4 regions of the Actinospica robiniae DSM 44927 genome follow, and region 4 is predicted to be linked to each of the others. Evidence: riboswitches for the same ligand, from Rfam matches in the RefSeq annotation. Region 4 holds a riboswitch; each other region holds the start of a gene.
The links. A riboswitch is a leader RNA that binds a small molecule or an ion and turns the genes downstream of it on or off. The one in region 4 is predicted to bind cyclic di-AMP.

Region 1 (7,654 bases), 3.3 Mb from region 4:
GCGGTCCCGTACGCATGGGCAGGGTGGCGGCGAAAATCTCCTCCCGCGCGTCGCCGAGCTCGCGGCGCCCGGCGACGGTACGTTCCACTACAGGGTCGGTCTCGGCGCGGTCGGGCACGGCCCACTGGGACCACAGGCGCAAGGGGGAGGTGGTGGCGATTCTCGCGCGGGCGGAGGGCTCGGCCTCGAGCACCGCGGAGACCGCCGCGCGCAGTCGGGGCATCTCGAGCTTTCCGGCCAGAGCCGCCTCCACATAGTGCAGATTCGGCTCGTCGGGGCGCTCGGTGAGCAGGTGGATCTCGTCGACTGCGGAGCAGGCTTCGGTGTGCACGACGTCCCATCTTCGGCTGACCACGATGCCGTCAAGCTGAGACCAGATTGTAGCCGGGAGCCGGAGCGGGTGGCGTTGGTGAGGTAGGCTCACTTATGCTGGGGTGGCTGAAACGAACCTGAAGGGGAGCAGTGTGGCGAAGAGTACGGAAACGGACGGCCGCGGCGGCATAGATCCCGGCGGGGCGAAGGCGGGCGGGGACCGGGCCGGCGACGGGGGCGACGGCTGGCTGCGGCGCCTGCTCGGCTACGTCGTGCACTACCGCAAGCTCGTCCTGATCGCCTCGGGCTGTTCCATAGCCATCGCCGGCATCGGCGTCGTGGTGCCGCTGGTGCAGCGCACCATCATCGACGGCGTCATCCTGCACGGGAACCAGCCGGTGCTGCCCTGGGCCTGCGCCCTGATCGGCATAGCCCTGCTCAACTTCCTCGTCTCGCGCACCCGCCGCTATCTCGGCGGCGCCATCGGCATCGAGGTGCAGACCGACCTGCGCCGGGACGTGTTCGACTCGCTCAGCCGGCTCGACGGGCGCGGCCAGGACAGCCTGGAGACCGGGCAGATCGTCTCCCGCTCCTCCTCCGACATCGGCATGGTCTCCCAGCTGATCGGCATGGGCCCGATGCTGGCCGGCACCATCCTGCTCTTCGTCAGCTCGCTGATCGCGATGCTCTTCCTCTCGCCCGAGCTCACCCTGGTCGGCCTGGCCGTGGCCCCGCTGCTGCTCGCGGTCAACACGCTCGCCCGGCGCAAGCTGTTCCCGGCCACCTGGGACGCCCAGCAGAAGACCGGCGCGCTGGCCGGGGTGGTCGAGGCCGCGGTCACCGGCGTGCGCGTGGTCAAGGGCTTCGGCCAGGAGGCGCAGGAGGTCGACAAGCTCGACCGGGCCGCGAGCACCCTGTTCGGCGCCCGCCTGCGCTCGGTCCGGCTGACCGCGCGGTACAACCCCACCCTCAGCGCCATCCCCACCCTCGGCCAGCTCGGCATCCTCGCCTTCGGCGGCTGGATGGCGCTGCACGGCGAGATCAGCATCGGCACCTTCTTCGCCTTCTCCAGCTACCTGGCCTCGTTCGTCGGCCCGGTCCGGATGCTCTCCACCCTGATCACCTTCGGCCAGCAGGTGCGCGCCAGCGCCGTGCGGGTGTTCGAGGTGATCGACTCCAAGCCGGACATCACCGACCAGCCCGGCGCGCCCGACCTCGAGCGCGAGGCGCTGGACGTGGAGTTCGCCGACGTCACCTTCGGCTACCTGGCCTCCCAGCCGGTGCTGCGCGGCTTCGACCTGACCGTGCGGCACGGTGAGACCATGGCCGTGATCGGCACCTCCGGCTCCGGCAAGTCCACCCTGGCCATGCTGCTGCCCCGGTTCTACGACCCGCAGGGCGGCGCCGTCCGGATCGGCGGGCACGACCTGCGCGAGGTCACCACCGAGTCGGTGCGCGGCTCCATCGGCCTGGTGATGGAGGAGGCCTTCCTCTTCTCCGACAGCGTGCGCGCGAACATCGCCTACGGCGCGCCCCACGCGACCGAGGAGCAGGTGCGCGCCGCCGCCCGCGCGGCCGAGGCGGAGAGGTTCATCGAGGAACTGCCGCAGGGCTATGACACGGTCGTCGGCGAGCAGGGCCTGACCCTCTCCGGCGGCCAGCGCCAGCGCGTCGCCCTGGCCCGCGCGCTGCTGACCGACCCGCAGATCCTGCTGCTCGACGACGCCACCTCGGCCGTGGACGCGGCCACCGAGGCCGAGATCCACGCCACGCTTCACCGGGTGATGCGCGATCGCACGACGCTGCTGATCGCGCACCGCCGCTCCACCCTGCAGCTGGCCGACCGGATCGCGGTGCTGGACAAGGGAAAGCTCGTCGCCGTCGGCACCGCCGAGGAGCTGGAGCGCGACTGCGCCCTCTACCGGCTGCTGCTGTCCGGCCCGGGCGACGACGCCGAGGGCGTGGACGCCGGCGAGCTGCCGGTGGACAACGCGCTCGAGCAGATCAACGGCGTCACCCCGTCGCTGTGGGACCGCTCGAAGCTGCCCGCCGCGCGCAGTTCCGCCGCCGCCGCGGCCGCCGCGGCCAACCGGGTGCCCACCGGCGGAGGCGGCGGCTTCGGCGGCGGACGCGGCATGATCAGCGCCGTGCCGGCCACCCCGGAACTGCTCGCCCGGGTCGACGCGCTGCCCCCGGCCGACGACCGGCCGCGGGTGGACAGGGGCGAGGCGACCCGCGAGGACTACGGGTTCTCGCTCAGCCGGCTGCTGCGGCCGTTCCTGGCGCTGCTCGTCTTCGGGCTCGTCCTCGAGGCGGCCGACGCGCTGGCCAGCCTGACCATCCCGGCGCTGCTGCGCACCGCCGTGGACAGGGGCATCGAGGGCGCCGCGTTCCACGTGCTGCTGGCCATGGCCGGGATCGGGCTCGCGGTCGTGCTCGCCGACTGGGTGATCGAGTCGGTGCAGACCAGGATCACCGGGCGCACCGGCGAGCGGCTGCTCTACACGCTGCGGATGAAGACCTTCGCGCACCTGCAGCGGCTCGGCCTTGACTACTACGAGAAGGAGATGGGAGGCCGGTTGATGACGCGGATGACCACGGACATCGACGCGCTCTCCTCCTTCCTGCAGAACGGCGTGTCCACCGCGGTCGTCTCGGTGCTCACCTTCGTCGGCATCGCCGGCGCGCTGGTGGTGGTCGACTGGCGGATGTCGCTGGTCGTCTTCGCGGTCATGCCGGTGCTGCTGGTGGCCACCATCATCTTCAAGCGCCGCTCCTCCCAGGCCTACAACGAGGCGCGCGACCGGATCAGCGCGGTCAACGCCGACCTGCAGGAGAACGTCGCGGGCATGCGCGTGACCCAGGCGTTCCGGCGAGAGGGGGTCAACCGCGACCGCTACGCCGGCAAGACCGACGCCTACCGCCGGTCCCGGCTGCGCGCGCAGCGCTACATCGCCACCTACTTCCCGTTCGTGCAGCTGCTCGCGGACCTGACCGCGGCCTTCGCGATCGCCTACGGCGCGCACCTGATCCACACCGGCGTGCTCTCCGCGGGCGCGCTGATCGCCTACCTGCTCTACGTCGACATGTTCTTCGCGCCGGTGCAGAGCCTGTCCCAGGTCTTCGACAGCTACCAGCAGGCCGCCGTCGGCCTGCGCCGCATCAGGGAACTGCTTCACACCCGGACCAACACCCCGGTGGCCGAGAGGCCCAAGCAGGTCAGCGGCCTGACCGGGCTGATCGAGTTCAAGGACCTGCGCTTCGGCTACACCGCCGACGCGAAGCCGGCCCTCGGCGGCGCCGACGGCGCGGGCGTCAACGTGGTGATCGACCCGGGCACGACCGTCGCCCTGGTCGGGGAGACCGGCGCGGGCAAGTCCACGCTGGTGAAGATGGTGGCCCGGTTCTACGACCCGACCGCCGGCGCGGTGCTGGTGGACGGGGTGGACCTGCGCGGGTACGACCTGAGCGGCTACCGCAACCGGCTGGGCGTGGTGCCGCAGGAGGCGTACCTGTTCCCGGGCACGGTGGCCGAGGCCATCGCGTACGGCCGGCCGGAGGCCTCGGACGCCGAGATCGAGGCGGCCGCCCGCGCCGTCGGCGCGCACGAGATGGTGGCCCGGCTCTCCGACGGCTACCTGCACCAGGTCGGTGAGCGCGGCCGCAGCCTGTCGGCCGGCCAGCGCCAGCTGCTCGCGCTGGCCCGGGCCTACCTGGTGGACCCGGACATCCTGCTGCTGGACGAGGCCACCGCGTCGCTCGACCTGGCCAGCGAGGCCGCGGTCACCCGCGCCATGGACGAGGTCTCCCGCTCCCGCACCACCCTGGTCGTCGCGCACCGCCTGACCACGGCGGCCCGGGCCGACCGGATCCTGGTGCTGGAGGGCGGCCAGGTGGTCGAGGACGGCACCCACGACGGCCTGCTCGCCGCCGACGGCGCCTACGCCCGGCTGTGGAACTCCTTCATGCACGCCTCGACGGACCAGGAGACGGTCCAGGCGGAGGTCTGACGCGCCTGACGCGCGAAAAGCGTGCTTCCGCCCGGCGGAAGCACGCTTTTCGCGTATCCGGATGCGCCGAAGTGAAGGCGGCCGAAGGCAAGAAGAACGCCCGGGTCGTTCTCGGTGGGTGCGGGCCCGTCGCGCGGAGGGGGGAGAGTCGCGGCGGACCTGCGAGAACGACCCGGGCGTCGGTGGGCAGCGTCCTCGCAAGGGGGAGGGGGGAGAGAACGCCGCCAGGTCGGGTTGCCTGTTTCGCCGGCGCCGCTTGCCGTACAGGCGAGCGACACCGTAGCGCCGCTATCGGCGCTTGCCTAGGGGTTGGCTAAGGACGGCCGTAGCCGGCGACCGGACCGACGTTGTCGATCTGGCCGTACTGCACCACCGTGCCGGTGTGCGGGGCGTGTATGACCATGTCGTTGCCCACGTAGATGGCCACGTGCGTGATGCCCTCGCCGTAGTTGTAGAAGACGAGGTCGCCGGGCTCGAGGCTGGAGCGGGAGACGTGCTGTATGCCGTCGTACTGCTGGGCCGCGGTGCGCGGCAGCGAGACTCCGGCCGCCTTCCAGGACTCCAGCGTCAGCCCGGAGCAGTCGAAGGTGGTGGGGCCGGTGGCCGCGTACACGTATTCGTCGCCGAGCTTGGACTTCGCGTAGGCGACCGCGGCGGCGGCGCGCGCGTCCGGGGCGACGTCGGTGATGACGACGTTGGTCGCGCCCGAGTTGGCCCGGTTGATCGCCTGCTGCTGGGAGGCGTTGAGGCTGTTGTAGAGCGACTTCGCCGACGCGGCGTCCTGCAGGGCCTTGGTCTTGGCGGCCGCGCGCTGGGTGACCAGCTGCTGCTGCTGGGCCAGGGCGCTCTGCGCGAGCTTGGTGTCCGCCGCGATCTGGGACTTGGCCGCGGCCAGCTCCTTGAGCTGCTGGGCCTCCTGCGCGGTGATCTGGTTGCCGGCCAGGGCGGCGTTGAGGTAGCTGTCCGGGCTGTCGTCGAGCACGGCCTTGAGCGAGTCGGACAAGCCGGAGTCGCGGTACTGCTGCGCGGCCTGGCGTCCCATCGCGGCCTCGAGCGTGGAGGCCTTCTGGTCGTCCGTGGAGATCTCGCTCTGCAGCGCGTTGATCTTCTGCTGCAGCTGGGCGACCTGGCCGGTGGCGGCGTTGTACTGCTCGGTGGCCGCTTCGGCGTCGGCGTTCTTCTTGTGGTAGTCGGCCAGCGCCTGCTGAGTGGTCTCGGCGTGCGCGCTGCCCTGCATCAGCAGAACGGATCCGGCGGCGACGCCGGCGATGGCGACGGCCGAGGTGGTCCGGCGTACCGCGAGCTTGGGAGCACGGTGAGACGACGGCATGCGTGTCCTCTTCCCTGGGCGCCTGCCGAGTTAGCTGACGGGTTCGGACGGGAAAGTTCGCCCTACGCCTTGCCCTGGCCGGCGAGCCGGTGAGGGCTCTTCGGATCAGGCGCGGCGATTCACCCCGATGGGACGGTTGGGTCCCCGGCTCCGAGCGGCGCCCCGGGCCGCTCGGCCGATCGCTCGGCCGGGGTTCGGGTCGTCGCCGATGGATTCGGCGCGGATGTCCGCCGGGTGTCTGGCGACTCCGCGTGGGGCGGACATCTGGTGTGGGACTCTAGCGATTCCGGCCGGGCGCCACGCTTTTTCTCATCGGCTCTTTAACTTCCTTTTGCCGCGCGGGCGCGCCAAACCGGGACATAACGGCAGAGTCGATCGACGGTGAATCGTCGGGTTCTGGCGTCGATAGTCCGGTTTGCCCGGGCGGCAATCGCGGAAAAACGGACAAGTGTCGCAGGATCCTGCCGTCGAGGCGGCCGGAGAAGATTTTATCGACGTATTGTCGGCAAACCTGAGGGCTCCGATCATGCCGGAGAACCCCGGCGGCGGCCACCGCTGTCGGTGGACGGGCCTACACTCTTAGAGCGATGAGCGGCTACGAGATCCCCCTGTTCGATCTGCCCAAGCCCCCCGCCCCGGTGCGGCGGCGGGTCGAGTCGGTGCTGCCCGGCCTCAGCCGCCTCCACCAGGACCGGGAGCCGTCCGGCCGGGACGAGCCGGGCGAAGCGCCCGCGCCCGAGCGCCCGGCCGCCCCGCCGCCCGCCGCCGCGCCGGCCCCGAACCGCCCGTCCGGCGGGCGCGATCCGCAGGAGCTGCTCGAGGGCCTCAACCCGTCCCAGCGCGAGGCGGTCGAGCACGCGGGAAGCCCGCTGCTGATCGTGGCCGGCGCCGGTTCGGGCAAGACCCGGGTGCTCACCCACCGCATCGCCTACCTGCTCGGCGAGCGCGGCGTGCACCCCGGCGAGGTCCTGGCCATCACCTTCACCAACAAGGCCGCCGCGGAGATGCGCGAGCGGGTCGAGGCGCTGATCGGCCCGCGCGCCCGGATGATGTGGGTCTCCACCTTCCACTCGGCCTGCGTGCGCATCCTGCGCCGCGAGCACGAGCACCTGGGCCTGCCCTCGTCCTTCACCATCTACGACGCGGACGACTCGCGCCGGCTGATGGCCCAGGTGGCCCGGGACCTCGACCTCGACGTCAAGCGGCACCCGCCGCGCGGCCTGCTCGCCGCGGTCTCCGCGCTCAAGAACGAGCTGATCGACCACGAGTCGGCCCGCGACGGAGCCGAGTCGGAGCGCGAGGCGCTGATCGCCGAGGTGTACGGCAGCTACCAGAACCGGCTGATCGCCTCGCGCGCGCTGGACTTCGACGACCTGATCATGACCACGGTCAACCTGTTCCAGGCCTTCCCGGCGGTGGCCGAGAGCTACCGGCGCCGGTTCCGGCACGTGCTCGTGGACGAGTATCAGGACACCAACCACGCGCAGTACGTGCTGGTGCGCGAGCTCGTCGGCAGGTCCAAGGCCGCGCCCGGCCGCCGGGAGGCGGCCGAGGGCGAGGCCGTGCCGCCGGCCGAGCTGTGCGTGGTGGGTGACGCGGACCAGTCGATCTACGCCTTCCGCGGCGCCACCATCCGCAACATCCTCGAGTTCGAGGCGGACTACCCGGACGCCAAGACCATCCTGCTCGAGCAGAACTACCGCTCCACCCAGACCATCCTGTCCGCCGCGAACGCGGTGATCGAGCGCAACCGGGGCCGCAAGCCGAAGAACCTGTGGACCGACTCGGGCCAGGGCGAGTCGATCGTCGGCTACGTCGCCGACAGCGAGCACGACGAGGCCGCGTTCGTGGCCAACGAGGTGGACCGGCTCACCGACGAGAGCCTGGCCAAGCCGGGCGACGTGGCCGTGTTCTACCGCACCAACGCGCAGTCGCGTGCGTTCGAGGAGTGCTTCATCCGGGTCGGCCTGCCCTACCGCGTGGTCGGCGGCGTGCGCTTCTA
Region 2 (7,654 bases), 1.5 Mb from region 4:
GTGCACGGTCGGGGTGCCCTGGAAGACCCAGGTCTCCATCATCGGCAGGTGGGCCGCGGCCAGCAGCGCCACCAGCATGCCGATGAACATGCCCACGCCGCCGAGGCGCGGGATCGGGGTGGTGTGCACGTCGCGCTCGCGCACCGCGGGCGCGGCGCCGAAGCGGACCGCGCCGACCCGGACGAGGCCGGTGGTGAGGTAGGTGGTGATCCAGGCGATGGTCAGCACGACCAGGTACTCGCGCATCGAGGACTGATCGCCGCCTTCCGGACCCGGGCATGTTTCGGTGGAGCTTCAGGGTAACGGCAGCAAGGCCGTCACGCAGAAACAGACGCTTGTCCGGCCCACCCGGTTTCCGGGGGGCCGGGGCGCCAGGGCGGCGCGATACGCCCAGGTCACAAGCGCGGCTCGGGGGCGGGGTCGGGGCCCGGGACGGCCGGGCGCCCGCGTCGGGTCACGAATAGAGCGGGAAGCGCTCGAGGAGAGCGGCCACCTCCTCGGCCACACCGGGCTCCGGGGCCCGCACGGCCCGGGCGATGAGACCCGCGATGAGCCGCATCTCCGGCTCGCGCATGCCCTGGGTGGTCACCGCGGCGGTGCCCACCCGGATCCCGGAGGAGAGCATCGGCTTGGCGGTGTCGTAGGGCACGCAGTTGCGGTTGAGCACGATCCGCATCCGCTCGCACCGCTGCTCGGCCTCGCGCCCGCTCACCCCGCGCCCGGCCGCGATGTGCACGCCGCGCAGGTCGAGCAACGCGAGGTGGGTGTCGGTGCCGCCGGTCACCGGGCGCATGCCCTCGCGGGCGAGCGCCTCGGCGAGCACCCGCGCGTTGGCCACGACCTGCCGGGTGTACGCGGCGAACTCGTCCGTGGCCGCCTCGCCGAAGGCCACCGCCTTGGCGGCGACCGCGTGCATCAGCGGTCCGCCCTGGGCGAACGGGAAGACCGCCCGGTCGATCGCGTCGGCGAACTCGGCCCGGCACAGGATCGCGCCGCCGCGCGGGCCGCGCAGGGTCTTGTGCGTGGCCAGGCTGACCACGTCGGCGTACGGGACCGGCGAGGGCACCGCACCGCCCGCCACAAGGCCCGCGATGTGCGCGGCGTCGACCAGCAGGTACGCGCCGACCTCGTCGGCGATCTCGCGGAACGCGGCGAAGTCGATCAGCCTCGGATAGGCCGTGGCGCCGCAGACGATCAGCCTCGGCTGGTGCGCCTTCGCCAGATCGCGCACGCGGTCGTAGTCGATCAGCTCGTCGTCCTCGCGCACGGGATAGCCGATGGACTGGAACCAGGTGCCGGAGAAGTTCCCCGGCGATCCGTGGGTCAGGTGGCCGCCGTGCGGCAGCGCCATCGCCAGGATCTTGTCGCCGGGGCGCAGCAGCGCCGCGTACACGGCCAGGTTCGCCGAGGCGCCGGAGTGCGGCTGCACGTTCGCGTGCTGGGCGCCGAACAGCGCCTTGGCGCGGTCCACGGCCAGCCGCTCGGCCCGGTCGACCTCGGCGCAGCCGCCGTAGTAGCGCCGGCCCGGGTAGCCCTCGGCGTACTTGTTGGACAGGACCGAGCCGAGGGCGGCGAGCACCGCCGGCGAGGTCGGGTTCTCGCTGGCGATCAGTTGCAGGGTGCCCCGCTGGCGTTCCACCTCGTCCAGGATCACGCCCGCGATCTGCGGATCGGTCCGGATGAGGTCGGCGAAGTCGGGGCCGTAGAAGGGAGAGGCGGACCGGGTGGAGGCCGGAGTGGGAGCAGCGACGGGAGCCATGGGCCACGCTCCTAACACGAGGGGGAGAAACCGCTGGTGCTGAGGGGGACTCCTCCACACTAAGCACGCGTCCCAGCCGAGGCACTAGGCCAAAAGTCCCGCTTCGCCGAGCGGTGGTTCACGGGGGCTCGCCCGGCGGCGCGTGCATCGTGCATTCACGCCGTCACCCTCGGCGCCCGAAAGCGTTCATGAATGACCTAACGTGAGTGTGAAATTGCGTCAGGTTATATTTCCGAAACATTCGAAACGCCTCGCACATAAGTAATCACATATTGTGGACGAATTTGAAAATATCGGAAGAAGTGCTCTACGGTCGAAGACGTCCGAAATTCCGGACCCGGGTCGAGAACGCCTAATCCTGCCCATCGGCCAGCGGATTCCAACTAAGTAAGGGGCAGGAGCGGAGGACCCGAATATCGCCGGGACGCGGACTGTATCCGCAGGTCCAAGGCTTGGGGTGAATCTTCCGGGGGGATAAATAATCTCCCGGTGGTAGGGCCACTTTCTTCCGGCCCGAATCCGACAGCTCACTTCGCAGGCGTGGGAGAGAGGAAAAGTCTTCAGCATGACCAAGCTCGCCCCCAAGTCTTTCACCCGCCGCGCCGTGGCCACCGCCGCGCTCGCCGGCGCCGCGATCGCCGTGCCGGTCGTGATGGCCTCCACCGCCTCCGCCGACTCGGTCAACTGGACCGCCATCGCCAACTGCGAGTCCGGCGGCGACTGGTCCATCGACACCGGCAACGGGTTCTACGGCGGCCTGCAGTTCAGCGAGTCGACCTGGCTCGCCTACGGCGGCGGCCAGTACGCGCAGTACGCCAACGACGCCAGCGAGTCCCAGCAGATCGCCGTGGCCGAGAAGGTCCTGGCCGGCCAGGGCATCGGCGCGTGGCCGGTCTGCGGCGCGTACGCCGGCAGCTCGACCACCTACAGCGGTACCAACACCTCCGGTTCCGGCTCGTCCTCGTCCTCGTCCTCCGCGGACAAGAGCAGCGGCTCGAACTCGTCCGGCTCCGGCTCCTCGAGCTCGTCGAAGAGCTCGAGCGACTCCGGCTCCTCGAGCTACCAGGGCAAGCACCGCGCCAAGTCCTCGTCCGCCTCGGGCAGCTACACCGTCAAGGCCGGCGACACCCTCTCGGGCATCGCCCAGAAGGAGGGCGTCTCCGACTGGCACACGCTCTACCAGGACAACGAGTCCGTCGTGGGCTCGAACCCGGACCTGATCTACCCGGGCCAGGTGCTCCAGCTCGGCTGAACCCCGGGCGCATGAGAGAAGGGGTCCTGCCCGGGTGCGTGCCCCGGGCAGGACCCCTTCTCCTGCGTTCTCAGCGGGTGAGGTTGCTCGCGACCTTGGCGATCTCGTCGAAGGTGAGCGCGCCCTCGCGCAGCAGCCGCGGCGCGTCGCCGGTCAGGTCCACGATCGTGGACGGGACGCTGTCGACGGTCTGACCGCCGTCGAGGTAGATCTCCACCAGAGTGCCGAACTGGTCCTGCGCCTCGGATGCGGTGGTGGCCGGAGCGTGGCCGGACTTGTTCGCCGAGGAGACCCCGAGCGGGCCGGTGGCCGTCAGCAGCTCGATCGCGACCGGGTGCAGCGGCATCCGCAGCGCGACCGTGCCGCGGGCGTCGCCGAGGTCCCACTGCAGCGAGGGCTGGTGTCGGGCCACGATCGTCAGCGCGCCCGGCCAGAACGCGTCGACCAGGTCCCAGCCCTTCTCCGAGAACCGGGAGACCAGGCCGTGCAGTGTGCTCGGCGCGCCGACCATCACCGGGACCGGCATGTCCCGGCCCCGGCCCTTGGCCGCGATCAGCGCCTCGATGCCGGAGCTGGAGAAGGCGTCCGCGCCGATCCCGTAGACGGTGTCGGTCGGCAGCACGATCAGATCGCCCCGGCGGACGGTCGCGCCGGCCTCGCGCAGGCCGGTCGCGCGCTGATCCGGATCAGCGCAGTCGTAGCGGCGGCTCACGGTTATCAACCTCCATGCTGACGGGCGGAGTGTTCAGGTGCTGATGCTAGGGCCTGAGCCCGTCCTTGCGGGCGGTGAAGAACCGGGGACGGCCGGTCAGGTCGCGGTGGTCGCCCGCCTCCACCCAGCCCAGCTCCTCCAGGAAGATGCGCTGCACCGAGCCGCCCTGCTGGTCCGAGTGCTCCACCGCCAGCCAGCGGCCCGGCCGCAGCAGCCGGTGCGCGGTGCGCTCGAGCGCGCGGATCATGTCCAGGCCGTCCTCGCCGGAGAACAGGGCGAGTTCGGGGTCGTAGTCGCGCGCCTCGGTGGCCACGTACTCCCACTCGGTCAGCGGGATGTACGGCGGGTTCGAGATGACCAGGTCCACCTGGCCGTTGAGCTCGGGCAGCGCGGTGCGGGCGTCCGCCTGATGCAGCGTCACCCGGCTGCCCTCGACGTTGCGCCGGGTCCACTCGAGCGCCTCGTCCGAGAGCTCGACCGCGTGCACCTGCGCCCGCGGCACCTCCTGGGCTATGGCCAGCGCGATCGCGCCGGAGCCGGCGCACAGGTCCACGATCAGCGGCTCGGCGATGTCGAGCTCGCGCAGCCGGTCGATCGCCCAGCCGACCATGACCTCGGTCTCCGGCCGGGGCACGAACACGCCGGGGCCCACGGCCAGCTCGAGGTAGCGGAAGTAGGCGCGGCCGGTGATGTGCTGCAGCGGCTCGCGGTTCTCCCTGCGGGCCACCGCCTCCCAGTAGCGCGCGTCGAACTCGCGGTCGGGCACGGTGTGCAGCCGGCCGCGGGTGACCCCGTGGATCCAGCCGGCAAGCTCCTCCGCGTCCGCGCGCGGCGAACCCACCCCGGCCTCGGCCAGCCGGGCGGCCGCGAGCGCGACCTCCGTCAGCAGCAGGTTAAGGCCCGGCGTCACTGCCGGGGTCTCGGCGGGGGTGGAGGACATCGTCGGCTCAGTTCCCCGGCCCGGCCAGCTTCGCCGCGAGGTCGGCGTCCACGCAGGACTGGATGACCCCGTCGAGGTCGCCGTCGAGCACCTGGTCGAGGTTGTAGGACTTGAACCCGGTGCGGTGGTCGGAGAGCCGGTTCTCCGGGAAGTTGTAGGTGCGGATGCGCTCGGACCGGTCCATCGTGCGGATCTGGCTCTTGCGCACGTCCGAGGCCTCCTTCTCGGCCTCCTCCTGGGCGAAGGCGAGCAGCCGGGCGCGCAGGATCCGCATCGCGGACTCCTTGTTCTGCAGCTGCGACTTCTCGTTCTGACAGGAGACGACCACCCCGGTGGGCAGGTGGGTGATGCGCACCGCGGAGTCGGTGGTGTTGACCGACTGGCCGCCCGGGCCGGAGGAGCGGAACACGTCGATGCGCAGGTCGTTCTGGTTGATCTCGACCTCGACCTCCTCGGCCTCCGGCAGCACGAGCACACCGGCGGCGGAGGTGTGGATGCGCCCCTGCGACTCGGTGACCGGGACGCGCTGCACCCGGTGCACGCCGCCCTCGTACTTGAGCCGGGCCCAGATGCCCTCGCCCGGCTGCGGCGTGCCGCGCCACTTGACGGCGAGTGAGACGTCCTTGTAGCCGCCGAGATCGGAGTCGGTGGACTCGATCAGCTCGGTCTTCCAGCCCTGACGCTCGGCGAAGCGCAGGTACATCCGCAGCAGGTCGCCGGCGAAGAGCATCGACTCCTGGCCGCCCTCGCCCGCCTTGATCTCGAGGATCACGTCCTTCTCGTCGTTCGGGTCGCGCGGGATCAGCAGCTGCTGCAGCTTGCCCTCGAGCTCGCCCTTGCGGGCCTGGAGCGCGGGCAGCTCCTCGGCGAAGGACGGGTCCTCCGCGGCCAGCTCGCGCGCGGCCTCGATGTCCTGCGCGTTCGCCTGGTGCGACTTGTACGTCTCCGCGATCGGAGTCAGCTCGGCGTAGCGCTTGCCGAGCTTGCGGGCCAGCGCCTGATCGGCGTGGACCGCGGGGTCGGCCAAGCGCGCCTCGAGCTCCCCGTACTCGACGAGCAGTTCCTCAATCGCCTCGAACACCTTGGGTTCCTCGGCTCCTCATGTCATGCGACCGGCGAGTGGACGGCCGACGGGTCAGTGGCACAGCAGGTCACTGGCCCGCGGCCGCACATGCGAGACGGCGCCAGCCTGCGGGGCCGTAGCCCGCACGCTGGCGCCGTCCGACGCGCTACTTCTTCTTGCCGAAGCGCGCTTCGAACTTGGCGACCCGGCCGCCGGTGTCGAGGATGCGCTGCTTGCCCGTGTAGAACGGGTGGCACTGCGAGCACGTGTCCGAGCTGATCTTGCCGCTGGCCACGGTCGAGCGGGTCTCGAAGGTGTTGCCGCAGGCGCAGGTCACGGTCGTGGCCGCGTACTCCGGGTGGATACCGGGCTTCATGGGTGCTCCTAGGTTCTCGGGGCCGCCGGGTCGCCGGCGCGGAGATGCGCGGACGGGAACCGGGACCGACGTACCATCCTACAACGGCGGAAGGCCGGGTATTCCCGCCCTTCCGCCGTCGCGGACCGTACGCACATCAGTGGGTATACGGAGAGTGACTGCTTACTCTCCGCCGCCGGGCGCCGTCTTCTGGATCGTCATCAGGAACTCGGCGTTGGACTTGGTCTTCTTCATCCGGTCCAGCAGGAGTTCCATCGCCTGCTGCTGGTCGAGCGCGTGCAGCACCCGGCGCAGCTTCCAGATGATGGCCAGCTCCTCGGCGCCCAGCAGGATCTCCTCCTTGCGGGTGCCGGACTGGTCCACGTCCACGGCCGGGAAGATGCGCTTGTCGGCCAGGCGGCGGTCCAGCTTGAGCTCCAGGTTGCCGGTGCCCTTGAACTCCTCGAAGATCACCTCGTCGGCCTTCGAGCCGGTCTCCACCAGCGCGGTGGCCAGGATGGTGAGCGAGCCGCCGTGCTCGATGTTGCGCGCGGCGCCGAAGAAGCGCTTCGGCGGGTAGAGCGCGGTGGAGTCCACACCGCCGGACATGATCCGGCCGGAGGCGGGCGCGGACAGGTTGTACGCGCGGCCCAGGCGGGTCATCGAGTCGAGCAGCACGACCACGTCCTGGCCCAGCTCGACCAGGCGCTTGGCCCGCTCGATGGCCAGCTCGGCGACGATGGTGTGGTCCTCGGCCGGGCGGTCGAAGGTCGAGGCGATGACCTCGCCCTTGACCGAGCGCTGCATGTCGGTGACCTCTTCCGGCCGCTCGTCCACGAGCACGACCATGAGGTGCACTTCCGGGTTGTTCGTGGTGATCGCGTTGGCGATCGCCTGCAGCACCATGGTCTTGCCCGCCTTCGGCGGGGAGACGATCAGACCGCGCTGGCCCTTGCCGATGGGGGCGACCAGGTCGATGATCCGGGTGGTCAGCTTGGCCGACTCGCTCTCCAGGCGCAGCCGCTCCTGCGGGTACAGGGGGGTGAGCTTGTTGAAGTCGGGCCGCTGGGACACCTGGTCCGGGGCCAGGCCGTTGATGGAGTCCAGGCGCACCAGCGCGTTGAACTTCTCCCGGCGCTCGCCCTCGCGCGGCTGGCGCACCGCGCCGACGATCGCGTCGCCCTTGCGCAGGCCGTACCGGCGCACCTGGGCGAGCGAGACGTACACGTCGTTCGGCCCGGGCATGTAGCCGGTGGTGCGCACGAACGCGTAGCTGTCCAGGACGTCCAGGATGCCCGCGATCGGGATCAGCACGTCGTCCTCGGCGAACTGCGGCTCGGGCGCCTGGGTGCCCTCGAAGCCGTCGCGGCCGCGCCGGCCCCGGCCTCGCTCGCGGTACCGGTTGCCCCGGTCGTCGTTCTGCGCGTTGTCCCGGTTCGCGTCCCGGCCGCCGCCGCTCTGCGGCGGCTGGCTGCCGCGCCGGTCGCCGCGCTCGCCGCGGTCCCCACGGTCGCCGCGGTCGCCGCCGCGCTCGTTCTGGCCGCCGTCGCGGCCGCGACGGCGCTCACGCTCG
Region 3 (7,654 bases), 5.7 Mb from region 4:
CCTATCCGGCGCAGCGTTCCAACGGCGTCGCGCTGGCCGGCGCCATCTGCTGCTTCATACCCGTGGTCGGCCTGGTCCTCTCGATCATCGGCCGGGCTCGGGCGTCCGCGCTCGGCGGCGCGGGGAAGGTCGCGGGAAACGTCGGCATCGCGCTCTCGCTGGTGTTCACCGGCGGCGCCGCGTTCGGCATCTACAAGATCGGCAACTCCACCGCCGCGGACGCGGCCTGCATCTCGGCGGAGTCGGACTCGGCGCAGCTCGTCTCGACCCTGTCGGCCGACGAGCAGGGCCTGCAGGATGCCGAGAGCAGCGGCGACTCGACGCAGCTGACCACCGCCGGGGACAAGTTCATCAGCGACATGCGCAGCCTGCAGCAGAAGCTCACCGGCGACGAGGCCAAGGCGACGCACGACAACGTCCGCCTGGCGATCAAGAAGTTCGACACCGACCTCGACACCTTCCTGACCGGCCTGCAGCAGTTGTTGCACGGCGACTCGTCCGGCGAGGCCTCGGCGGACGCGGCCGGCCAGCGGCTGGAGAGCGACGGCGACGCCCTCGACAACCTCTGCGGCAACGTCGGCAACGGCTGAGGCCGGGCGCGCGAGACGACCCGGCAGGATCGGGGATCCGACCGGCGGCGAGAGCCGCCGGCCGCCAAAATGGTCTAGACCCCTTGACGGCGCGTCGGCTGGTGCCGCATCGTGACTGCGGACATCGTCGGGTGCTGTGACCCGGCGCGCAGGCGGCGCGTGCTCGGCGGAGCACGGCCGCGGGCCATCGAGGGGAGATGAACCCGTCGTGAACCGACGTCGCAGGGTCCGCATCTACGGCACCGGCACGCTGGGCGCGGCCACGCTGGCCGGGCTGCTGCTCGCGGCCGGCGGATGGGCGCTGGCACCCACGACCGCCGACGCCGCCGCCGCGAACCTGCTCGCCGACCCGGGCCTGGAGACCGGCACGCTCACGCCGTGGAGCTGCGACGCCGGCACCGGTTCGGTGGTGGGCTCGCCGGTGCACGCCGGGGCCCACGCGCTGGCCGGCGCGGCCACCGGCTCCGACGACGCGCAGTGCACTCAGACCGTCGCGGTGCAGCCGAACACCCAGTACACGCTCTCGGCCTATGTCGAGGGCGACTACGTGTACCTCGGCGCGACCGGCTACTCCGACGCCTGGACCCCGGCCGCAGCCGGTTGGAGCCAGCTGTCCACCACGTTCACCACCGGCGCGACCACGACCTCAGTGTCCGTATACGTCCACGGCTGGTACGGCGAGGGCACGTACGACGCCGACGACTTCAGCCTGACCGCGGCCGGCGGCGGCACCGGAACGTCGGCTTCGGCCTCTGCGTCGGCATCAGCTTCCGCGTCGGCGTCTCCTTCGAACTCTGCGTCACCCTCGGTATCCGCGTCGGCAAGCGCGTCGGCGAGTGCGAGCGCGAGTCCCAGCGCCTCCGCGACGGCAACCGGCACGACCGGCGCGGGCGGCACCGTCGTGCAGGTCTCCACCGCCAGCCAGCTCTCGTCCGCGCTGAACAAGGCCGTGCCGGGCGAGACCATTCAGCTCGCCGCCGGAACCTATACCGGCGAGTTCAGCCCGAGCATCAGCGGTACCGCCGCCGCGCCGATCACGCTCACCGGCCCCGTCACCGCGATCCTGGCCGGCTACAACACCAGCAGCGGTTACGCGGTGCACCTGAAGGCGAGCTACTGGGTCCTGTCCGGCTTCAGCGTGACGAGCGCGCAGAAGGGCGTCGTCCTCGACGGCGCCGACCACGACGTCCTCAACGGCCTGCACGTGAGCAACATCGGCGACGAGGGCATCCACCTGCGGGCCTTCAGCAGCGACGACACGGTCGAGAACTCCACCGTCAGCAACACCGGCCAGTACCAGGCCGGATACGGCGAAGGCATCTACCTCGGCAGCGCGCAGAGCAACTGGGGCACCTACAGCGGCGGCCAGCCGGACACCTCGAACGACAACCTGATCCTGAACAACACCCTCGGCCCGGGCATCACCGCCGAGAACATCGACGCCAAGGAAGGCACCACCGGCAGCACGATCGAGGGCAACTCGTTCAACGCCACCGGCGAGGCGGGTGCCAACTCGGCCGTGGCCTGGGTCGACGTCAAGGGCAACGACTACACCGTGACCGGCAACACCGGCGTCGACGCCTACCAGCAGGGCATCCTGGTCGAGCAGCTCTACACCGGCTTCGGCTGCGGCAACGTCTTCGCGCACAACAACCTGAACCTCGGCAGCGCGATCGGCTACGGCTTCGACGTGAAGGACCAGACCGCCTGCGCGGCCGATCCCAACATCGTGTACGCCTCCAACACCGTCACCGGGGGCGCCGGCGCCAGCACCATTCCGATAACCGCAGGCGGGTGAACCCAGAGTAATCGCCTACAATCGGAAAGCGACCATACGGGAGTATGGTCGCTTTCCGCGTTTATGGAATTGCGGAGAATAGCGGCGGGTGGTCGTTGTTACGCTTGGCTATGGGTATTTCACGGAATGCGGTGAAAGGCGTCAGGTCGGGCGTTCGTGCAGGTGGGGCGCTGGTTCCGAGGTGTTTCGCGGGCTTTGCGGGTGGGTTTTTCCTGACCTCGGGTGATGGCGTCATTACGGGCGGTTGAGTTTCCGCCGGAATTTGGACATACCGGGCATCTCGGGTAATGTTCTTGTCGTGGCCCGGTCCACGCCGTGAAAACAAGTTCCGGCACCGGGCACCCGCCGAGTCCGATACCCGGGCGGCGCCGCGGTCGACGAAGCTCCCGCAGCGCGAACCCGATCGGAGCCGGGGACCCAATGAGTACCAGGCACTCAACCGTGCCGGTCCCCCGGGGTGAATCGGCCCCCTCTTCACCAACGACGCCCACGACGTGCTTATGCGTCCGTGTCTTCGTCGCCCGGTGTGGGGGCTGTAGGGCGAACTCCCCTTCCGCCCGAACCCGTCAGCTAACCCGGTAGGCGGCCGAAGGAGAGGCTCTAGAACTCGTGCTGAAGAACCGCATGTCCACCTCCGCGTTCCGCACCTTCATCTCCAGCCCGCGCCGCTACCCCGCCGCCGCGCTCGCCCTGGCCGCCGTCGGCGTCGGCGTCGCCCCGCTGACCGCCTCCGCCGCCACCGCCCCGGCCAAGCCCGCCACCGCCCACGTCGCCCCCGCGAGCGTCAAGGCCACCGCGAGCACCGCCAAGGCCACCGCCGCCAGCACCACCAAGACCACCACCAAGACCACCACCCCGGCGAAGACCACCGCCAAGGCCGCGACCCCGACCAGCCTGTTCGCCGGCTCCACCACCGCGACCCTCGAGCCCACCGGCACCGTCGGAAGCCAGTCGCACATCACCCTGGACTCCGACCAGTGGTCCAACGCCACCTCCATCGTCAAGGCCGCCGAGGACATGCACCTGTCCCCCTACGCCGCGACCATCGCCGTTGCCACCTCGATGCAGGAATCCAAGCTCCAGAACCTCAACGTCGCGGTCGACCACGACTCCCTCGGCCTGTTCCAGCAGCGCCCCTCCTGCGGCTGGGGCACCCCGAGCCAGCTCAACGACCCGACCTACGCGGCCAAGGCGTTCCTGAAGAACCTGCCGTCGGGCTACCAGAGCATGTCCCTGCACCGCGCCGCCCAGGACGTCCAGGACTCCTTCAACGGCTCCCTGTACTCGCAGTGGGAAGACCAGGCCGCCCACATCGTCTCCACCATCGTCAACCACTGATAACCAAAGCCAGCACCACACACAGCACACGACGAACCCCTCCCGGACACACCGGGAGGGGTTTCGCCATGCCTTAGGCGATACGGTGTGGCTCATGGAACGCATCCTCCTCGGCGGTCTCGAGGTCTCGGCGCAGGGCCTCGGGTGTATGGGCATGAGCGAGTTCTACGGCCCGGGCGACTGGGACGAGTCGATCGCCACCATCCACCGCGCCATCGATCTCGGCGTCACCCTTCTGGACACCGCGGACATCTACGGGTCCGGGCACAACGAGGTGCTCGTCGGCCGCGCCCTCCACGACCGGCGGGACCGGGTCCAGCTGGCCACCAAGTTCGGCATCGACCGCACCGGCGGTGACAGCGCCCGCACCGTGCGCGGCGATGCCGGGTACGTCAGGCGCAGCGCGGAGAGTTCTTTGCTGCGCCTCGGGATCGACGTCATCGACCTGTACTACGTCCACCGTCCGCCGATGAACGTCGAGGTCGAGGAGACCATCGGCGCGATGGCCGAGCTGGTGCGCGAGGGCAAGGTGCGCCGGCTCGGCGTCTCGGAGTTCTCCGCCGAGCAGCTGCGCCGGGCCCACGCCGTGCACCCGATCAGCGCGGTCCAGTCCGAGTACTCGCTGTGGAGCCGGACCGAGGTCGAGGCGCTCGCGCCGACGATGGCCGAGCTCGGCATCGGGCTGGTGGCCTACTCGCCGCTCGGCCGCGGCTTCCTGACCGGCACGGTCGAGACCGGGCAGCTGGCCGCCGGGGACTTCCGCTCGAGCAACCCGCGCTTCGCCGGCGACGCCGGGCAGGCCAACCGCGCGATCGCGGACGCGGTGCGCGCGGTGGCCGACCGGCTCGGGGCGACGGCGGCGCAGGTCGCGCTGGCCTGGGTGTACGCGCAGGCCGAGCGGCTCGGCGTGACGGTGGTGCCGATCCCGGGCACCAAGCGGGTCAAGTGGCTGGAGCAGAACGCCGCGGCCCTCGACGTGCGGCTCGATGCGCAGGCCCTGGCCGACCTCGAGCCGCTCGGCGCGCAGGTGGTCGGCGAGCGCTACGGCTCGGTCCCGACGCCGCCCCCGGCCGAATAGCAGGGGCCGGATACAGCGAGGCCGGGCCCTGCCGCCGGTGCGGCGGCGGGGCCCGGCCTCGCTGTCGTCTTACACCTCGTCAGGCATCCACGGCTTGTGCCACTTCACGTGGCTGCGCGTCAGCTTCTCCACGGCCTCGACCGGCCCCCAGCTGCCGCGCTCGTAGACGTGCACCGGCGGCGGGGCGTCGATCAGCGGCTGGACGATGCGCCAGGACTCCTCGACGCTGTCCTCGCGGGCGTAGAGCTGTGCGTCGCCGATCAGGGCGCTGTGCAGCAGCCGCTCGTAGGGCTCGAGCGGTTCGCCGAGCTCGCGGGCGAAGCTGGCGTCGAGGGTGAGCGGCGACCAGTCCGCGCTCTGGTCGGCCTTGGCCGTTATGGCCATGCGCAGGCCCGGCTCCGGGTCGATCCGCAGCACGATCTGGTTGGCCTCGGCCTGGCCGGCCTTGGGCAGGAAGGCGAGGCTCGGCGTGCGCTTGAGGTGCAGCCGCACCTCGGTCACCCGCTCGGCCAGCGCTTTGCCGGCCCGCAGGTAGATCGGGACGCCGGACCAGCGCCAGTTGTCGATCTCCAGCTGGAGCGCCGCGAAGGTCTCGGTCTGCGAGTCGGCGGCGACGCCGGGCACGTCGAGGTAGCCGTGGTACTGGCCGCGCACGTAGCGCTTGGGGTCGGCCGGGTGCACCGCCCGGAGCACCTCGCCCTTCTTGTCCCGCAGGTCGTCCGCGCCGGCGCCGGCCGGCGGCTCCATCGCGACCAGGGCCAGGACCTGCAGCAGGTGGTTCTGCACCACGTCGCGCAGCGCGCCGACCGGGTCGTAGAACCGGCCGCGGTCCTCGACCCCGAAGTTCTCGGCCATGGTGATCTGTATGGCCGCCACGCTCTTGCGGTCCCACAGCTCGGCCAGCGCCAGGTTGGCGAAGCGGAGGTATTCGAGCTCGATGACCGGGGACTTGCCGAGGAAGTGGTCCACCCGCAGCAGCTGCTCCTCGGCCAGCACCGCGCGCAGCCGGTCGTTGAGCTCGCGGGCGGAGGCCAGGTCGTGGCCGAACGGCTTCTCCACCGCCACCCGGGCGCCGCCGAGCAGGTCGTGCTGCCCGAGCTTCTCCACGATCGGGCCGAACAGCGAGGGCGGCATCTGCAGGTAGAAGACGGTCCGCGCCTTCGGCCCGAGCTCCTTCGCCAGCTGCTCGTAGAGCTTGTCGTCCTTGACGTCGCCGGAAATGTACGTCAACCGCTTAGCGAAGCGGTCGAACACCTCGTCGTCGATCTTCTCGCCGGACGCCGCGATGCCCTCGCGCGCGTGCTCGATCAGCCGGTCCAGCGTCCAGGATTCCGCGGCGACGCCGATGATCCGGCAGTCGAGCAGGCCCCGCCGCTCGAGCCGGTAGAGCGCGCGCAGCGTCATCTTGTGCGCGAGGTCACCGGTGATGCCGAAGTCGACCAGGGTGTTCGCCGTCGCCTTGCCTGGTTTCTTGCTCGCCATGTCCTGCCTTCCGAATTACTGCCGACCGCCTCGGTGATATTCCGACACCTTACGTGGTGAGTGACGCTCAGGACGGCAGTACGGTTCGACACGCAGCAGCCGAGGCGGCGTGCAGCCCCGGCCGATTCGTCGTTACCAGGGACGATGTTCGAGTCCGGCCAGGTGCTTCTGGCACGTCTCGAACACGGACTGCCACTTATCCGGGTTCTCCGCTGCCAGCGCTCGCGCGAGGTCGACCGCCTCGCGTGCGGACGGCAGGGCCTCCGGACCGCGGCCGAGCCGCACAAGCTCCAGCCCGAACGGCATCAGTTCCTTGATCAGCGCGAAGCGGAGCATCTGCGGCGCCGCTTGGGGATCAGGGCCGAGCCGCTCCCGCTGGTGCACGGCCGCCGCGTACCAGTACGGCAGCGACTCCTGCCGGAACGCGCCCGCCGCCGGTCCGTCGCTCTGCTCGTGCATCAGGGCGAGCCGGGTCAGGACCCTGGCCATCAGGGGGCTGTAACGGTCGGGGGCGCGCTGCGCGAGCAGCCGCCCGACGTCCACTGCCTCAAGCGCGGCGATGAGGGCCTCATCGGTGCGGTGCAGGCGCTGCAGCGCCTCAAGGCGGGTGCGCAGGCATCGGAAGAGCACGACCTCCCGCAGATCGACCGCCAACCGGACGTCGCTGAGCAGGGCCGCGACGACGGGGTCTGGCGCGAATCCGGGGTGGTCGACGAGCTCGATCGCCTCATCCAACAGCGGCAGTGCGGGCTCCGGCTCCCCGACCTGGCAGAGGGATTCCGCCAAGTACCACAGGACCCTGCTTAACGACGCCACGTACTGCGAGGGCCGCTCGGTGACCCCCTGCCGCAGCAACGGCAGGGCCTCGGTCGCCAGTTGCCGTGCACGACCATAATTCGAGCCGGCGACGGCGAGCGCGGCGAGCGGTTTGAGCCCCAGGCCCAGTTGCGGGCCGACGGCGTGCGGATCGAGGGCCGCGAGCGAGCGCAGCATCGCGACCGACTCGGCCAGGATCGGCTCGGCCCGGTCGTACTCGCCCTTCTCGAGCAGGCTCAGGCAGCTGTTGCGCAGCGCCACCGCCTCGGCGATGCCCTGCGCGAGATCCGCAGGATCCGCGGGATCCGCGCCGTGGGAATGGTTCTCCGACAAAAACGCCCTCCCCGGCCGCCGGGCGCCGCACGGCCGAAGGGCACGGCTCCCCCCACACATTCTTCGTATTCGTATATCACAGCGACGCCGGTCAGGCCACGCCGATGAGCTCCCCTAGCCGTTCCCGGACGCCGTCCCGGCCGTCCACCGTCTCCGGCCGCAGGCCGTCGCCGTCGACGGCCCGGTCGCGGCTCAGCGCGTGCAGGTGGCCGTCGCGGG
Region 4 (7,654 bases):
TCGTACCAGAGTGCGCTGTCCTTCTTGGTGCGCTCCTGGGTCGCGTAGTCGACGTACACGATGCCGAACCGCTTCGAGTATCCGAAAGCCCACTCGAAGTTGTCCATCAGCGACCACGCGAAGTAGCCGGTCAGCGGCACGCCTGCTTCGATCGCGCGATGGGCGGACACGAGGTGGCGCTGCAGGTAGTCGACGCGCTCGGGGTCGTGCACGCGCTTGACGCCGTCTTCCTCGACGAGCTCGTCGCGGTAGGCCGCACCGTTCTCGGTGACCATGATCTCGAACTCGGGATAAGCCTCGTGCGTCGCCACGAGCAGGTCGTACAGGCCCTGCGGCGCGACGTTCCAGCCCATTTCCGTGTACGGCCCGGGCTGCTCGACGGATTCGACGCACGCGGCGCCCGGGTGCACGGTGCCCTCGGTCGGGTGCTCGGGACCGCGGCGCACCGTGCCGGTGCAGTAGTAGTTGATGCCCACGATGTCGATCGGCTGGTTGATCAACTCGAGGTCGCCGTCCTGCACGAACGACCAGTCGGTGATGTGCTTGGTGTCCATCAGCAGGTCGTGCGGGTAGAAGCCGCGCAGCTGCGGGTCCGTGAACGCGCGGTTCTGGAGGGCGTCGAGCTGGCGCTTCGCGTCGACGTCCTCGGGATTGGCCGGGTCCGCGGCGTACGTCATCGCCAAGTTGTTGGTCACGGAGAACTTGGCGTCCGGCCGCTTGACGACCTTGCGCAGCTCGATGAGCGCGAGGCCGTGGGCGAGGTTCAGGTGGTGCACGGCCTGCAGCGCCCCGATCTCGCTGCGGCGCCCGGGAGCATGGTTGCCGCTCGCATAGCCGAGGTAGGCCGAGCACCACGGTTCGTTGAGCGTGGTCCACACGGCGACGCGGTCGCCGAGGCGCCGGCCGACGACGCGCGCGTACTCGGCGAAGGCGTAGCTGGTCTCGCGGGTGGTCCAGCCGCCGCGGTCCTCGAGCGGCTGGGGCAGGTCCCAGTGGTAGAGCGTCACGATGGGCTCGATGCCGCGTGCGATCAGGCCGTCGACGACCTTCTCGTAGAAGGCGAGGCCGGCCTCGTTGATCTCGCCGGTGCCGGCCGGCAGGATGCGCGGCCAAGCGATCGAGAGGCGGTAGGCGGACAGGCCCAGGCTCTTGACGAGGTCGAGGTCCTCGTCGACGCGGTGGTAGAAGTCGATCGCGACGTCACCGGTGTCACCGTTCTCGACATTGCCGGGGACATGGCTGAAGGTGTCCCAGATGCTCGGTCCGCGCCCGTCCTCGGTGGCCGCGCCTTCGATCTGATACGCCGCTGTCGCGGCGCCGAAGACGAACCCGTCGGGGAACTTCAGACCGCTCACGCGGAAGTCGTCGGTGATGCCCATGACGTCGTGTCCCTCGTCCTTCGATGACAGGCGCGGCGATACCCGTAAGACAGCTGATCCGCCCCACGTGGCCCGGTACTCCGGCCGCAAGTCGTGATCATGCCACACCATTCGCGTGGAGTCATGTGGGGAAGGGCCGTGGGCGGCCGAGGCAAGGCCCGTCAATGTTCGTACTTGCGGCGTAGCGGCGCCGAAGGCCGCCTGGTCCTGCGGAAGTAGTCCTCTGCGAAAGAGGGAACGCACCCTTCGCGCTCCGTACGGAAGTCAGCCGGGTCCGTGCCGCGGTGAATTACGCAGAGTAATCACGAAGACCTGCGCGGCGACGGCAATAGAGGAGTCGTCGCTCAACGTGTCGCGGGAGATGCGGAGAATAGCGCTCGAGAATTCCTTTTACGCTCGGTAATCGGTTCCGCACTTATTGCGATGAATGCGGTCGAAATGACCATCCGTGCCGCGAACATGCTGGTCAGGCTCGCTTCAGGTCGACTTCTGGGGCGTTTTCGACAGGGCGCCGGGTGGGTTTTCCTCGACGCTTGGCGACTGTCCGATTACTCGGTGTGGGTAATTTCGGAGGATTTGGACAATCCGGTCAAAGTGGGTATTGTTTTCGTTGTGCACCGGCCCACGCCGTGAAAGTAGATTCCGGCACCGGTCGCACCCGCCGAGTCCGACAGGACGGCGCAGCGGTTCGACGAAGCTCCCGCAGCGACCATCCTCGGAGCCGGGGACCCAATGAGTACCAGGCACTCAACCGTGCCGGTCCCCCGGGGTGAATCGGCCCCCTCTTCACCAACGACGCCCACGACGTGCTTATGCGTCCGTGTCTTCGTCGCCCGGTGTGGGGGCTGTAGGGCGAACTCCCCTTCCGCCCGAACCCGTCAGCTAACCCGGTAGGCGGCCGAAGGAGAGGCTCTAGAACTCGTGCTGAAGAACCGCATGTCCACCTCCGCGTTCCGCACCTTCATCTCCAGCCCGCGCCGCTACCCCGCCGCCGCGCTCGCCCTGGCCGCCGTCGGCGTCGGCGTCGCCCCGCTGACCGCCTCCGCCGCCACCGCCCCGGCCAAGCCCGCCACCGCCCACGTCGCCCCCGCGAGCGTGAAGGCCACCGCGAGCACCGCCAAGGCCACCGCCGCCAGCACCACCAAGACCACCACCAAGACCACCACCACCCCGGCGAAGACCACCGCCAAGGCCGCGACCCCGACCAGCCTGTTCGCCGGCTCCACCACCGCGACCCTCGAGCCCACCGGCACCGTCGGAAGCCAGTCGCACATCACCCTGGACTCCGACCAGTGGTCCAACGCCACCTCGATCGTCAAGGCCGCTGAGGACATGCACCTGTCCCCGTACGCCGCGACCATCGCGGTTGCCACCTCGATGCAGGAGTCCAAGCTCCAGAACCTCAACGTCGCGGTCGACCACGACTCCCTCGGCCTGTTCCAGCAGCGTCCGTCCTGCGGCTGGGGCACCCCGAGCCAGCTCAACGACCCGACCTACGCGGCCAAGGCGTTCCTGAAGAACCTCCCCTCCGGCTACCAGTCGATGTCCCTGCACCGCGCCGCCCAGGACGTCCAGGCCTCCTTCAACGGCTCCCTGTACTCGCAGTGGGAAGACCAGGCCGCCCACATCGTCTCCACCATCGTCAACCACTGATAAAACCCAGCACCACACACAGCACACGACGAACCCCTCCCGGACACACCGGGAGGGGTTCGTCGTTATTTTGGTAGCTCATCCAGAGATGAGGGGGCGATAGTTGAGCGAGCCGGAACAGAGGCTGGCGAGGGCGATCGGCTCGAGGCTTGAGATCGCCCGGGTGGCCGCGCTCGACTGGGTGGACGGACCGACGCTCGGTTTCCTCGAGATCGAAGGGATTCACGGCGCCTGGTACTTCCGTCTGCTCGCGGAACATCAGCAGACGCAGGACGGCAGCGACTCGCGGCTCTTCGAGCTGTCCGCGGCTGCTCCGGGGGTCGTCGATGAGCTCGTGGTCAAGTCCGGTGAAGCGAGGAATCCAGACTGGACGGGGGTGTGGGTCCCGCGGTGGCAGTTCTCCGATGCGGCTGCGAAGGCAGCGGCGGATGCGTTCGTCGAGCAGGCCGTCTCGTCGGCTGGAGCGGTCGCGTTCATCATGCGAACGGGCGACCTCCACCGAATCGCCGAGGTCTGGCGAGTCGCCCGGCCGAGTTCGGCGGAGTGGGCCGCCAAGTGAGCGCGAGCCCGCCCATGTGCCGCGCGCGAGCAAAAGGTTGCGGGCCGCTCAACCTTCCCAAGGTGACGGAATGCTGACACGTTGATACGGGGACTAATGAGACGGGGACTCATGGGACGGGGGGAGAAGATGATCATCACGCCGACGTGGTGGCAACCCAGCATCGTGATCTCATGGGGGGTCCTTGCCGGGGGGTGCGTTGAAGCCGCCGTGAGCGAGCCGCATGGCGTTTACTCGTTCGGCGCGCTGCTGCTGCTCTGGCTGCTCGCCTGGGCCGCAGGGCGCTCGATACGGCTGGAGGTCACCGAGGCCGAGGTGATCGTCACCCGGGGCTACGTGCGCATGCAGTCGAACGTGCCCCGGCGGGTGGCGCGCAGTCGGCTCGGTGCGATCCACTACTACCCGAAGGTGATCACCTTCTGCGGACCGGACGGCACCCTGCTCATGCGGACCAAGGCCGAGTGGAGCCTGAAGCAGATGATCACGGTCGCGGCCGAGCTACAGGTTCCCATCTATGACAACAGGCGCTTCCTCCACCTGGTGCCGAGGAGAACGGGACGCCTGGCATACGACCCCGTCTACGGCCGGCGGCCCCGCTGACGGGGACGGGCACTGGTTCCCTGCCGGTCAGCCTTCCTCGCCGCGCCGCCTCTTGCGGCGGAAGTACACGCCGGTCCCTCCCAGCGCCACGAGTGCAAGCGCTCCGACGCCCGTCGCGAGCAAGGTGCCGCCGTGTTGCTTGCCTGCCGAGTCAGAGGTGGCGAGGGCGACGGGGTCTACGGCGGGCGCGGCGGTTGACTGGCCCGATTGAGGCACGGCACTGGTCGTTTGCGTGAGCGCGGCAGATGGCTGCGGGCTCGCCGAGGGCGGAGCGTCGATGGTCGCCGAGGCAGCGACGCGAGACGCGGCCGTGTTCACGCCCGTGGAAGATTTGCTGCTGGCGGCTGGGGCGCCGCTCTTGCCGTGGGCTGACGCCGGAGGCGAATAGGGCGGCGAGTTCCCATCGGTGACGCCCGGAGGAAGGACGCTGGTGCCCGTGTTGAAGCACGTCGCGCAGTCCAGCGCCCACGAGGTCTGAAATCCCGGCGCCTCGACGCCTTCGCGGTAGAGCGCTGCCACGCTGGCGAAGCCGTAGTTCGAGTCGTTCCACGAGGTGAACTCCAGGCCGAGTTCCATCGTCGTCGAGCCCGCCTTGACCGGCAGGTAATCCGGCAGGGTGGCAGTGGCGCACACGTCCCTGGCGTCGCCCCCGAGCGTCGGGCAGGAGCCGGGGACGGCAGTGGCGCTCGTCCAGGAGCCGTCGATCTTCCAGAAGACCTTGGGCCAGACCAGTTTGACGGAGTTCGGGATCGTGCTCAGGGTGACCTGCGGCTCGACCAGGCAGTCGGGACCGTCGTTCTGCACGGTCGCGGTGATGGCGATCATCTGGTTGATCGCCGACGTCGACGCGAAGTACTGGTCTACTGAGGCCAGGAGGGAGTCGCAGCCGCCCAGCGAAGCGGCGGGGGCAGAGGTCGAGGCCGCCGTGCCCGCGGCTTCGGCCGTCGACGCGGCGGCCACGATGGTCACGCCGAGCAAGGCGGCCACGGTTGCCGCGCCTGCGAGGGAAAATATGGAGTGGCGCGCGGGGCGTGAGGCGGACATGGCGTTCCCGTCGCATTGAAACGGAGGACGAAGGCGGGCGAGGTTAGCAAGGGCTCGGCCAACGGTGCAACCGCCCTTGTAAAGCACGTGGGAACATGGCTGGGGCGTCATGCATGCGATCCTCGATTTCCTTCAGCCGGGCTGGGAAGATCGCGACTTCTTCATCGCGTATGGACGCGTCTAGGCGGCCGCGGCTGGGCGCCATCTGTCGGCAGAGCCTGGGAAGCTCTCGCCATGGGCGTGATGTACGACTATTTCGCGGCGCCTTCGGACGCCGCCGCCGCTGCGACTATCGACCTGGCTGGCGGTCCAGGCGGCCCACTGTCCCAGTTGCCGATGCCGTTTCGCGACCTGGTGGCGAAGTACGGGTTTGAGGGCGCGCGCCGATTCCTGAAGTCGACGGTCCGCGTATCCGACGCAGGCATTCCTGCACTGTTCACGAAGGGGTTCGACCCGGTAGCGGATCTTGGTGCCGTGTATGCGCTGCTGACCGGCGCAGGTCCCGAAGTTCTCGACAAGCTGGGCGATGTTGTGGTCGCCGAGAGGGATGGTGGCGAGCGGCTGGTCCTCTCAATAAGTGCCGAGGTGAGCGACAGCCTCGCCTGTTCGACCCCGGGCGATCTTCAGAGCGCTGCGGCTGAGTGGGTCGAGGCCGAATCGCCATATCGTCAGGTTGACGTGGAAGGCATCTCGGGTCTTCTTGAGCAGCTTGCCGAACTGGCTCGCATGGCTCGTGCCCGTGGCGATGGGCTGTACTGCTGGGTGTGCTTGTGACAGCCACCTGCGTTGTTGCCGCCAGGATGCCTGACCAAGCGGGCAGGTCAGAGAGGCCGCACGTTTCTTCCTCACAAGTCGGCAGCTCAGCGTGACCGGCCGATCCAGGCGTTCATGAGCTCCGCCGCCAACCAATGTCCGCGCCGTTCCGCTTCGGCGACGACTGTGACGCCATCGGCGCTACGCAACGGGTCCGCCCCACGGGCAAGGAGCAGCGCGGTGACATCGACATGCAGCGGCTTACCCGTCTGGTCGTGGCCGTCGATCTCGGTGTCTACCGCGTGACGGAGCAGGGTCCAGCCGTCACCGTTATCGTCTTCGACGTCATGACCGGCATCGTGAGGTTCGGATCTTCGCTCCGGCGCCCCGGGAAACGCGGAAGAACTGCGCTTATCGCGAAGAACTTGAACGGGTCCGGGCATATGGCTAGAGTCCGGTCCAGATGTCCGCGCTGGCGGGGCTCGGGGCCTCGGGGCGGAGATCTGCGCCGCGCGTCGACGACGCGGGCGTTCACAGCGTGACCGCGGCTCGTGCACCGCGGACCTCCATCCCCTTTTGGGGCCCATTCGCCTGGCAGGACCGGGATTCTCACTCTCACCCGTGGGTGACTCCTGCGCGACTTCCCGCCGCAGGACCGTGAGCTGTGTTCCGGCTAGGCGTCATCGGAAGAGGACCGCATGTCAGCTCACCGTCCCCCCACGCACCCGACCCGTCCGCCCACGTACCCGACTCCCGTCCCGCACCCGGCCCGTCCGCATCCGTATCCGTACCCGACCCGCAGGACGCTCACGGCGCTCGCGGTCGGGGCGAGCGCGCTGATCTCCCCGCTGCTGGGGCAGATCGACGCGCACGCCGACGCGGAGGAGCCGATCTCGCCCGCCGCGTACGAGCAGGAGCTGAACGCCGCGGCGACCGCGGACGAGGCCTACGACGCGGCTCTTGCGCAGGCCGCGCAGCTTCAGCAGAGGATCGACGCGCTTCAGGCGCGGATCTCGTCCGACATCGGCGCGCGCGACGCTCTCCAACGGACGCTCGGTTTTCAAGCCGCGCTGCAGTACCGGGGCGGTGCGATGCCCGGCCTCGAGCTCGTCCTGGACGACGACCCCGCCGCATACCTGAACGCGGCCCTGGTCCGCGAGGAGATCGCCGGCGAGGATACCAGGGCCTTGCGATCACTGGCCGAGGACGAGGCGCGGCTCGCCGCGGACCAGTCGCTCGTGCGGGCCGACCTCGCCCGACAGCAGGCGGCCGTCGACGCCGCGCAGGGCCGCAAGGATGCGGCACTGGCCGCGGCGAAGGGGGCGGAGGCGATTTTCGACGCCCTCGGCAGCGCCGGGCAGCGGGCCGTCTCCGCGGCCGGGCAGGGGGTGGATCCGGGACGGGTGCATCTGACCGCGACGGCTCCGAACGCGCGCGCCGCCGCCGCGGTGGCGTATGCGGAGTCGAAGGTCGGCGATCCGTACTCCTACGGTGCCGCCGGACCGAACGCGTTCGACTGCTCGGGCCTGACGATGGCGGCCTGGGCGCGGGCCGGGGTCGCGCTGCCGCACAACGCCGCCGCTCAGGCCGCGATGCTGGCCGCGGTCAGCGTCTCCCAGCTCGAGCCCGGCGATCTCGTCTTCTACAGCTACGACGGCGGTGCGAT

Region 1: it holds a riboswitch for cyclic di-AMP, as region 4 does, so the genes downstream of both, ACTRO_RS29955 (C40 family peptidase) here and ACTRO_RS48905 (hypothetical protein) in region 4, are expected to answer to the same signal.
Region 2: it holds a riboswitch for cyclic di-AMP, as region 4 does, so the genes downstream of both, ACTRO_RS22105 (LysM peptidoglycan-binding domain-containing protein) here and ACTRO_RS48905 (hypothetical protein) in region 4, are expected to answer to the same signal.
Region 3: it holds a riboswitch for cyclic di-AMP, as region 4 does, so the genes downstream of both, ACTRO_RS44615 (hypothetical protein) here and ACTRO_RS48905 (hypothetical protein) in region 4, are expected to answer to the same signal.

The regions. Positions count from the first base shown of each region.
Region 1 is NZ_KI632511.1:6,972,046-6,979,699, forward strand. Features, by position in the region: gene ACTRO_RS29945 (hypothetical protein) at 1-331, opposite strand, end outside; gene ACTRO_RS29950 (ABC transporter ATP-binding protein) at 465-4,322, shown strand; gene ACTRO_RS29955 (C40 family peptidase) at 4,636-5,652, opposite strand; cyclic di-AMP (ydaO/yuaA leader) riboswitch at 5,658-5,822, opposite strand; gene pcrA (DNA helicase PcrA) at 6,240-7,654, shown strand, end outside.
Region 2 is NZ_KI632511.1:5,243,153-5,250,806, forward strand. Features, by position in the region: gene ACTRO_RS22095 (MraY family glycosyltransferase) at 1-246, opposite strand, end outside; gene ACTRO_RS22100 (serine hydroxymethyltransferase) at 455-1,759, opposite strand; cyclic di-AMP (ydaO/yuaA leader) riboswitch at 2,099-2,315, shown strand; gene ACTRO_RS22105 (LysM peptidoglycan-binding domain-containing protein) at 2,325-3,011, shown strand; gene ACTRO_RS22110 (L-threonylcarbamoyladenylate synthase) at 3,082-3,723, opposite strand; gene prmC (peptide chain release factor N(5)-glutamine methyltransferase) at 3,770-4,663, opposite strand; gene prfA (peptide chain release factor 1) at 4,671-5,744, opposite strand; gene rpmE (50S ribosomal protein L31) at 5,893-6,102, opposite strand; gene rho (transcription termination factor Rho) at 6,265-7,654, opposite strand, start outside.
Region 3 is NZ_KI632511.1:9,385,323-9,392,976, reverse strand. Features, by position in the region: gene ACTRO_RS44625 (chromosomal replication initiator protein DnaA) at 1-590, shown strand, start outside; gene ACTRO_RS44620 (carbohydrate binding domain-containing protein) at 799-2,388, shown strand; cyclic di-AMP (ydaO/yuaA leader) riboswitch at 2,769-2,988, shown strand; gene ACTRO_RS44615 (hypothetical protein) at 2,998-3,726, shown strand; gene ACTRO_RS40315 (aldo/keto reductase) at 3,821-4,804, shown strand; gene ACTRO_RS40310 (glucose-6-phosphate dehydrogenase) at 4,874-6,286, opposite strand; gene ACTRO_RS40305 (hypothetical protein) at 6,419-7,435, opposite strand; gene ACTRO_RS40300 (hypothetical protein) at 7,527-7,654, opposite strand, start outside.
Region 4 is NZ_KI632511.1:3,708,241-3,715,894, reverse strand. Features, by position in the region: gene ACTRO_RS15755 (GH1 family beta-glucosidase) at 1-1,379, opposite strand, end outside; gene ACTRO_RS47230 (hypothetical protein) at 1,803-2,012, shown strand; cyclic di-AMP (ydaO/yuaA leader) riboswitch at 2,071-2,291, shown strand; gene ACTRO_RS48905 (hypothetical protein) at 2,301-3,032, shown strand; gene ACTRO_RS15745 (hypothetical protein) at 3,196-3,591, shown strand; gene ACTRO_RS15740 (hypothetical protein) at 3,721-4,191, shown strand; gene ACTRO_RS15735 (hypothetical protein) at 4,219-5,235, opposite strand; gene ACTRO_RS15730 (hypothetical protein) at 5,470-6,009, shown strand; gene ACTRO_RS45700 (ankyrin repeat domain-containing protein) at 6,096-6,431, opposite strand; gene ACTRO_RS43370 (C40 family peptidase) at 6,687-7,654, shown strand, end outside.